3 regions of the Paenibacillus sp. BIC5C1 genome follow, and region 3 is predicted to be linked to each of the others. Evidence: predicted binding sites of a transcription regulator. Region 3 holds the regulator's gene; each other region holds the start of a gene.
What was found. The regulator LexA, encoded in region 3, represses DNA repair genes until DNA is damaged. The targets are predictions, from matches to a motif close to CGAACATATGTTCG.
Positions count from the first base shown of each region.

Region 1 (3,288 bases), 470 kb from region 3:
TGGAAGCGAAGCCGATTGCAGCCGCAGTACACGAAAACTTGCGTTTCTCGGCCGAAGTTACCCCTTGGTACTCCGGAGTTTTTAATCCAAGCAGTTATACCATGGACGATTTGGAAACAGAAGTGCGCACGACTGACTTTGCCATTTTTATTTTTCATCCGGATGATATATCGAAAATTCGCGGGAAGTACTATGCCTCTGTCCGTGATAATACAATGCTTGAAATGGGTTTGTTTATGGGGCGGCTAGGACGAAAGCGTATTTTTTTCATTCTTCCTGAAGATATTACGGACATCAAAGACGCTTCCAAGATTGAAGGTTTACGCATGCCTACAGACCTGCTGGGATTAAATCCACTGGTTTATGAAATTCGTTCAGATGGGAAATGGGCGCCAGCTGTCTCGGTGGCCTGTTCCAAAATCGCCGACAGCATCGAAGAACAGGGACGATGGAGCGATCCCGAAGTGGAAAAAATCATCGAGAAGCACAAAAGGTCTGAGGGCGAAGCCCGGTTACAGTTGCTCAAGCTGCTGCGATTCTTCAGGGAGTTACTACGTACCCGCAAAGCAGATGCAGTTATGCTGGAGCGAATGAGCGATGCACTTCGAAGTGCATTTGTATCCCTTCCTCCATTTGCCGTGCGTGGGACTGCCATATACCGTACAGATGACAGTGGTCATATTGAACAATTATGTGGTAATGTTGGGGAACCGGGGAGAAAATATAACTTGTCCGCCAATGACGACAAACAACCTGATGATCCGAAGCGGATTCTGGTTATTGATTCTTATCGGGAGAACAAAATCAAGATCAATCTCTACGACGACTACCTTGAGAAAGAGTATCTGCTATGCTATCCTGTAGCCAAGAGGTATGTAATCACGGTCCATATTATTGGACATATTGAAGCGGATGAGGCGATATTTCAGCAGATGGATTTGGAGAACCGTCATCTGTTCAACGCCATCAACGATTTGTTAGGAGGCGAACCGGAATGAAACCGGAAACGAAAAAAATAAGCAAGCGCTGGGGCAGCGAGAAAAAGGTACGCCTCAGTTCTGCGCCCGAATCATCACGACCGGTTCCGGAACCCAAGGAAGAAGATCGTTTCCACAAACCGGCCGTACCGCTGACTACCATTGGCCCTTCGCTGAAGGGTAAAGAAAGACCTTACAAAGTGATTCTGGAAAAAGAGGCTCTTTATGAGAAACCTCAGTATCTGGCTTAACCGCTTTATGCTCATATACAACTCTGCCGTCTGGTTCGGCAGATCATCTGGCCCCGCCGCCCAAGGCAGGGGCTTTTTTGTTGCAATCACTTTGGCAATTCTTCATAACCTTTGCTAATCAACGAACCGAAAAGCTTTTCATCTCTTCCTCTGATGCATTAAGTCTTTTTCTTTATGCCCTTAGGTTTCCTGCAAAACCCAAATATTATACCTTATTTTGGAGAAGGCCTGTCCCTATTTCACCGCCTACAACCTCAACATCAATCGCATACGGACTACTTCCAATATTTCTCGGTTGTATTGTGTATCATCATTGCATATATTGATTATAATATAAGAACATACGTTCTGTAAATAAGAACATGTCCGAATTCAAGGTTAAGGAAGTGAAAGTATGTCATCATCCTCTTCCGCCCCATCCCCTGCGGATGAAGACCACCGATTGATTAAAAGCATGGTTGTACGCACCCTGCTGCTGGATGTGCTTGAACGGGACATTCGCACACTGGATACGTTGCAGCTCAAAATGCCAGAGGTCTACATTCTGTCTCTAACCCGTATTCAGAATGAGGTACTTAAGGAAATGCTCACGCTTCGCAAACAGATGAGAACTCGTGGCGTCAAGGTTCTGGAGGAGAAACGGCAAGTTGATGGAATCGAAACCGAGTATCTATGCAGAGGATATTTGCAGCGGTTCTATATGCTATGGACGTTCGCACGGAATGAAGTCAAAAAAGAGCTAAGTCGGCATCTGGATATGGACCTGGCGCAAAATTGACGGCTTTGACAACATTGCACTCAGGTACACGCCATATTGTTATTTCAGGAGATAGACCTGACCCCCTTATCCGTCATTACGTTCGATTCTGACTTATACTCGCTTTCTCCAATATCTTGGCTCCTCTGGTTCGAACCTCCCTGATTATCAAAACAGGTTGACCCCGTGAGGCTGCGTTCATTAAGATGGAATAGACATGTCTGTACATTCCGTTCAGACTTGTAATGAAAATGGATTCCTATAAGCAACAAGCCTGCCTGCCATTTACGGCGGAGAGACTTGTTCATTGGAATTGCTTTCAACGTCTTATCAATCAAGGAGTTGTACTTCATGGACTTGAATTCGCATTTCATTCAAAATCAAAAAAACGCACATACAGGCATTGCCGCAGATGTTACGGAACTGATCGGCCAGACACCTGCCGTTAAACTGAACCGACTCACAGGCAGCGACTCCGCTGACGTATACGTCAAGCTGGAATATTTCAATCCGAGCGGCAGCGTAAAAGACCGTGCCGCCTATAACCTGATCGTTCAGGCTGAACGGGCAGGACTGCTGCTTCCCGGCGCAACCATCATCGAGCCGACCAGCGGCAATACCGGCATCGGTCTGGCAATGAATGCTGCCGCCAAAGGATATAAGGCCATCCTGATCATGCCTGACAACATGTCCAAGGAACGCATCAACATTCTGAAAGCCTATGGCGCAGATGTCGTACTTACCCCTGCTGCCGAACGGATGCCTGGTGCGATTCGCAAGGCCAAAGAGCTTCAGGCCGACACTCCGGGAAGTTTCATTCCCCAGCAATTTGAGAACCAAGCGAACCCGGATATCCACCGGATCACCACGGCTCCCGAAATTATGCAGCAGATGGAGGGCAAGCTGGACGCCTTCATTGCTACAGCAGGAACTGGCGGTACGATCACCGGAACGGGAGAAGAACTGCGCAAGCAGTTGCCGGACATTCGTATCTATGCGGTAGAGCCGAAAGGTTCACCTGTGCTGTCCGGCGGCGAGCCCGGACCCCACAAGCTCGTCGGTACAAGTCCGGGATTCATTCCGGACATCCTGAATACCGACGTGTGGGATGCCATCATCCAGGTGTCCGATGAGGACGCACTGGATACGATGCGGCAGCTTGCTGCCCGGGAAGGGCTGCTGCTCGGCCCTTCCTCTGGCGCTTCGGTGTGGGCCTCCCTGCGCATCGCGCGGGAACTGGGGCCGGGTCACCGGGTGCTCTGCATTGCGCCTGATACCGGGGAACGGTATTTGAGCATGGGTA
Region 1 is NZ_CP135922.1:4,792,883-4,796,170, forward strand. Features, by position in the region: gene RS891_RS21365 (nucleotide-binding protein) at 1-998, shown strand, start outside; gene RS891_RS21370 (hypothetical protein) at 995-1,228, shown strand; gene RS891_RS21375 (YhjD family protein) at 1,623-2,006, shown strand; gene cysK (cysteine synthase A) at 2,337-3,288, shown strand, end outside.
Region 1: a site for LexA is predicted at 1,565-1,578, ahead of RS891_RS21375 (YhjD family protein). Genes of this name have one in related genera too.

Region 2 (3,288 bases), 3.0 Mb from region 3:
TTTTAATTTCCGGTGCTTTGGTTAAAGCTAATGCAATATTGGTTAACGGTCCTGTCGGAAGAAGGGTAACCGGCTCTGTCGACTCTTTTATAAGTCTAATGATGGTATCAACACCATGTTCATCGCTCCAGCTGCGGGAAGGTTCGGGAAACTTGGGACCATCCAGGCCTGACTCCCCATGAATACCAGGAGCATTTTCACGTAATCGGACCAAAGGCTCACTGGCTCCTTTTGAAACCACAACATCATTTAACGATATCAAATCACAAATTTGTAAAGCGTTTTGAGTCGTTTTTTCAATTTCTGCATTTCCGGAAACGGTTGTAATCGCTAGAATCTCCAATTCCGGTTGCGCAGCAGCTAAAATAATTGCAATGGCGTCATCATGTCCTGGATCACAATCCATAATCACTTTTCTTGTTGTCATATATTTCACCTCTACGTTTTATTTACATAACAAGTCCCATCATAGTGCCTGAAATAACAGATGCTAATGTTGAACCTAACAGCAATTTAAGAGCAAACTTCGCAACATGGTCTCCTTGCTTGTCGCTAATCGATTTGATGGATCCGGAGATGATGCCCAGCGTTCCGAAATTTGCGAAACTAACTAAATAAACAGATACAATAGCGACCGTTTTCGAAGAGAATTGGTTCGATATATCCCCAAAGCTTAACATAGCTACAAATTCATTCGTAATCAGTTTGGTAGCCATAATTCCACCTGCTTGTACAGCTTCTGCCCATGGAACTCCCATTAAGAAGGCGATTGGCGCAAAAATATAACCAATTACCGTAACGAATGAAACGTGTAATGCGCTTTGGAAAATCACATTGATCAATTCCATTAAGGAAATAAAGCCCAGCAGCATGGCGCCAACAATAATGGCGATTTTAAAACCATCCATTACGCTTTCCCCAACCATTCGGAAGAATGGAAGCCGTTCTTTTTCCTCGATTTCAACTAAGTCCTCATTCTCATTCAGATCGTATGGATTAATAATATTGGCAACGATAAGAGCGCTGAAAATATTCAATACAACTGCTGTTACAACAAACTTGGGCTCCAGCATCTTGGCGTATGCTCCAACCATCGCCATGCTTATTGCACTCATCGCAGATGTACAAATCGTATATAGTCTTTCTTTGGACAGAAGAGGGATTTGTTTAAGAATGGTTAAAAATACTTCCGGTTGTCCAAGTGCAGATGTAGATATGGCAAAATAACTTTCAAGTCTGCCCATACCCGTGATTTTACTTAGAAATAAACCCAAATATTTAATGATGAAAGGTAATACTTTGATATAATTCAGAATTCCAATTAATACAGACATGAACACAAGAGGCATTAACACGCCAAGGAAAAACGGGACTTGACCTTCATTCGCCAAGCCACCAAATACAAATTGTATTCCCGCATTGGCAATCCCCATCAACTTTTCAAACAACAAGCCTACTTTTGTAATCGCAATAATCCCTATACTTGTGTTCATCATGGAGTATACCAAAAGGATCTGTATGACCAACATGATCAGAACACGGTTGTATTTTATTTTTTTGCGGTTGTTGCTTACTGCTAAACCAATAATAAATACAAGAAGAAGGCCGGTTAGTAAGAAAACAAAATTCATGTATATCTCCTCCATGTTAATGCCAATGTCTCATGCAAGATTGACTTGTCCGTCCACAAAATGATTAACAGCCAACGTACACCTCCTAATATCAACAAACAAATGTTTATCTGAAAAACATAAGTTTAGTATACGCTTACATTTTGATATGTCAATACGTAAACTCAAATCATAATGTTGGATATATATAACAACTTATGAGGATTGCAACAACTTGCATGGCACAACAACACGAATTTATTCTGGAGGCAGTTTTAGTTGTATAATGAATATGGAGGACAAACACGAGGTCGTATTGAGGAATATAAGAAGAAATGAGGTTGCTTCGTGGATAAAGAAAAACAAATTTTAGACTATATAAAAATGAATCCTTTCATATCACAACAAGAGTTATCCGCTAAAGTGGGCCTGTCCCGTCCGACGGTTGCCAATTATATTGCCAGCTTAACCAGGCGCGGTGAAATCAAGGGACGGGCTTATATTTTACGGGAGGAATCGTCGGTTGTTTGTATTGGAGGGGCCAACATAGACAAGAAAGCGCGATCGAATCAGATGATCAGTTATTCTTCATCCAATCCGGTGAAAATCAATGAATCCTGCGGCGGCGCAGCACGCAACGTTGCTGAAAATTTAAGCCGGCTCAATTGTAATACTTCCATTATGACTTGTGTCGGAGATGATAAAGAAGGCGACTGGATCCTGAATGAAATAAAGAGCCAAGGTGTTGATGTTAGTCAAGTTTGGGTGCTGCCAACTGAGCGGACGGGGATTTTTATCACTCTACTGGATCCAACCGGTCAGAGCGTGGTCTCGATGGATGATATGCATATATACGAAAAAATGACAACATCCATGTTTGAGGAAAAATGGTCCTACATCGTTTCCTCGCAAGCCGTTTTTTTGGATACGAATATTCCTGAGGAATGTATCAGCTATATCATTAAACGTTGTGCTGATGAACATATTCCTTTGTACATAGATCCTACATCCGCTGCCAAGACGCACAAACTTCCATTTCGTCTTGACGGAGTAGAACTGTTGCTCCCCAACCGGGTTGAAGCAGAGGTGCTTGCCGACATGAGAATTGACTCAATTGAGGATTGCCAGATCGCGTGTGAAAAAATTAGAGAACGTGGCGTTAAACAAGTTATGATTACGCTTGGCGATCAGGGGGTGTATTATTCTTCCTCGGAGGAATCTGGACATCTGCCTTCTTTCCTGACGGATATTGTGGATACCACTGGGGTTGGTGACGCGTTTTCTTCTTGTGCCATATATGGAATCATGAACAATGAATCGCTTCACAGCGCGTGCCAGCTGGGACTTGCCGGTGCTGTTCTTACCCTTCAAACGGAAGAATCGATTTGCACATCTTTAAAACCCGAAAAAATACATGAAGTTGTACAGGTGTATTCACGATAACATACACTTCTTGACTACATTAAATGGGCGATGTCTATGGCAAGTCATATAGGATCATGTTTTTAACAATAACTACGAAGGCGCTTCTTATGCCTCCACCAAAAATTGAAAAAAGCGACCGTATCAGTCGCTTTTTTTCTTTTTCGTAAAATTTGTCGGGGATGGTAAAATCGTATGGTTGAGGTCACATCAAATAAACTGGCATCTATAAGTACAAAGAAGGGCGAAACGAAAG
Region 2 is NZ_CP135922.1:218,820-222,107, forward strand. Features, by position in the region: gene RS891_RS01035 (nucleoside hydrolase) at 1-427, opposite strand, end outside; gene RS891_RS01040 (NupC/NupG family nucleoside CNT transporter) at 450-1,631, opposite strand; gene RS891_RS01045 (carbohydrate kinase) at 1,959-3,053, shown strand.
Region 2: a site for LexA is predicted at 1,727-1,740, ahead of RS891_RS01045 (carbohydrate kinase). Genes of this name have one in related genera too.

Region 3 (3,288 bases):
AACGCTCACGGTTCCCTTTTGTCGTCAAAATCCGATTACTTCCTATTTTGACATAAGGGCGACGGAGCATGAAGATGACTGCCAAAAATACATATAGCAACATGGTCACCCAGTCCCAAGTGGTCATCGGAGCTTTGACAAGAAATGTACTCATAAAGAGATACAGAAATGCTAGTCCGATCAGGAAAATAGGAAACAGAAGGCTGCGTCCTTTAAATACGTCCTCACCTGGTGTACCGGAAACCGGTTGACCGCTCTTTTTACGTTGCTGATTCAACTGCTTAGAATTTTTCCGAACCGTTCTCTCGAACGAACGCGACATGAGAATCCCCCTTAGATGTTCTTTGTATCGGCTTACATAACTGTAAACCAACATTTCCCCCTATAATTTGCAACCTCTAGATAACAGGAAGAAACCTAAATATCATATTGATATCATTAGGTTTCCTTAATGTTTGAGTTTGCCTTGGTGGCCCTGATCGTTCTCGTCATCTACAATTTCAATTGAATCCAGTTGTTGTCTGAAATTGCTACGAATGTTATTCAAATAGATTTCTCTAAGCTTGGCACGTTCTGCGAGCTCTTCCTCTGTCAAGCCAGTGGATTTTTGCTTACGGGCCAATTCATTAATACGTGCTACCAGACTATCTATATCCAAGCTTGTCCCCTCCAAAAATACAAAGTCATATTAACTTTGACATGATAAGGGCAGCTTGTCAAGCTGACACGCATTAGTGCGTGTGGATGTGCAGTTTTATTCTGTGAATTGAGGCAGTATTAAGACTTGCCCCACCTGTATCGAAGTTGAATGAAGTTGATTCACTTTCTTGATTGCTTCTATATATACACGTGTATCCATTGTTTCAGGTTTGTGCTCCAATGATATACTCCATAGCGTATCTCCTTGTGAAACTGCCATCTTCCCTCCAGGCAACAAATCGTTCTCATTGCCAGCGAACACAGTGAGTACTGTACTGCATCCAACCAGTATAATTAAGCTTACGATTATTAATTTCAAGACCCAAGTTGGGACATTACCTTTTGCAAAAACCTTCTTAAAATTCCTTATGTTAGTTTCAACCACATCTGAATGCACCGGTTCGTAAATGCTTTGATAAGTAGAATATCTCATTAAATATCGACCTCCAAACGTTTGTTCCTATCCGTTGAAATCAATATAACACGAACACTTGTTTTGTACAATAACTTTTTAGAACAATTGTTCGCTTTTTTTGTTACATACTACATTCCATTATCTTTCTTCTATTGTAGGGGAACTGTCATTTGCAGTATTTGATTAGACGAAAAGAAAATTTTCATTTTTAATTTGCAAAAAAACATTGATTTTATAGCATTTTATTTAGAACTTATGTTTGTACGAACGGAGGTTCTATGTTATAATTTTCCCAAACGTTACTAAAATGGGGTTGATACGGTATGTCGAAGATATCCAGCAGGCAACAGGCTATTCTGGAGTTTATACGCAATGAAGTCCGGTTGAAGGGGTATCCTCCTTCCGTACGCGAAATTGGTGAAGCCGTTGGATTGGCCTCCAGCTCTACAGTTCATGGACATCTGGATCGTTTGGAGAAGAAAGGTCTGATTAGACGTGACCCAACCAAACCAAGAGCCATTGAACTACTTAGCCAGGAAGAGTCAGAGCATTCACATCAGTTTGCTCACAGCGTTGCTCGCATTCCTGTCGTGGGTAAAGTTACTGCAGGGGTTCCAATCACAGCAACAGAAAATATCGAAGATTACTTCCCTCTTCCTACTCATTATGTAGGCGAACAGAAAGTATTTATGCTTTCGGTCGTGGGAGACAGTATGGTTGAAGCAGGCATTGTTAACGGAGACTATGTTATCGTACGTCAGCAGCAAACTGCAGATAACGGCGATATCGTAGTAGCCATGACTGAAGACGATGAAGCAACGGTAAAAACGTTCTACAAAGAGAAAGATCATATTCGTCTTCAACCGGAAAATTCGACTTTTGAACCGTTGCGTTTGAAACACGTTAGCATCCTGGGCAAAGTCATTGGCCTTTTCCGTGATATTCATTAATATGTATTGAAGTTGTACAGTGGTCTCACAATAAGATACTTAAAGAGGTTGTCCCCTTGAACGGGACAACCTCTTTTTTCTTATACTACTTATATTGTTCTAAGTTAGTCGATTATTCGCTGCGTTTAAGAATGCTTTTATGATGAGAGAACACATCAAAACTCTGTTTACCATGGTAGGAACCCATTCCACTTTCCCCTACACCGCCAAACGGGAGATAATGTGATGTCATATGAGACAAAGTATCATTAATACAACCACCACCAAAAGATACTTGATTCAGAACCTGATTCTGCAGATCCTCATCCTGAGTGAAGAGATATAATGCCAGTGGTTTTGGACGACGAACAATCTCATCTAACATGGGAGCGAGGTCGGTATACTTAAATACAGGAAGAATTGGACCAAAGATCTCTTCTTGCATCACTGGGGATTTCCAATCCACTCCCCCCAGAACTGTTGGTTCAATGAGCAGCTGATCACGTTCAGAACGTCCACCGATCATTGCTTTGCCATCTTGGAGCAACACCGATAAACGATCAAAGTTACGTGCGTTGACAATGTGCGGAAAATCAGCATTTTTCATCACATCATCTCCAAATTTATCCTGAATTTCTGCACCGATCAATTCCATTAATTTGTCATGAACATCCTCATGTACAAGTAAATAATCCGGAGCGACACAGGTTTGACCAGCATTCAGAAATTTACCGCGAACAATGCGCTGAGCTGCCAGCTTCAAATCCGCATCCTGATGAACAACGACCGGGCTCTTACCACCTAGTTCTAACGTAACTGGAGTCAAATGCTCAGCAGCTGCCTTCATAACAATGCGGCCAACACCTGTACTGCCTGTAAAGAAAATATAATCTAACTTTTCTTTCAACAATGCCGTACTCGTCTCCACTTCCCCTTCCATAACTGCCATGTACTCACTAGGAAATATCTCATGAATCAGATCATAAGTTAGACGTGACACGGTTGGGGTTAATTCAGACGGCTTAATAATGGCACAGTTACCCGCAGCAATGGCTCCAATTAGAGGGCCGAAAGCTAATTGAAACGGATAGTTCCAAGGTGCAATAATAAGAGCAACTCCATAAGGTTCAGGATAAATTAAGCTTGTGCCATCAGGTATAGCAGAATTTGTAGGCACAGGTTTTGGTGTAGCCCATTCCTCCAAATGTTCCAATGCAAAATCCAGTTCACCCAACACGATCCGAA
Region 3 is NZ_CP135922.1:4,318,709-4,321,996, forward strand. Features, by position in the region: gene RS891_RS19140 (hypothetical protein) at 1-322, opposite strand, end outside; gene RS891_RS19145 (DUF896 domain-containing protein) at 449-658, opposite strand; gene RS891_RS19150 (LysM peptidoglycan-binding domain-containing protein) at 755-1,132, opposite strand; gene lexA (transcriptional repressor LexA) at 1,438-2,064, shown strand; gene RS891_RS19160 (aldehyde dehydrogenase) at 2,177-3,288, opposite strand, start outside.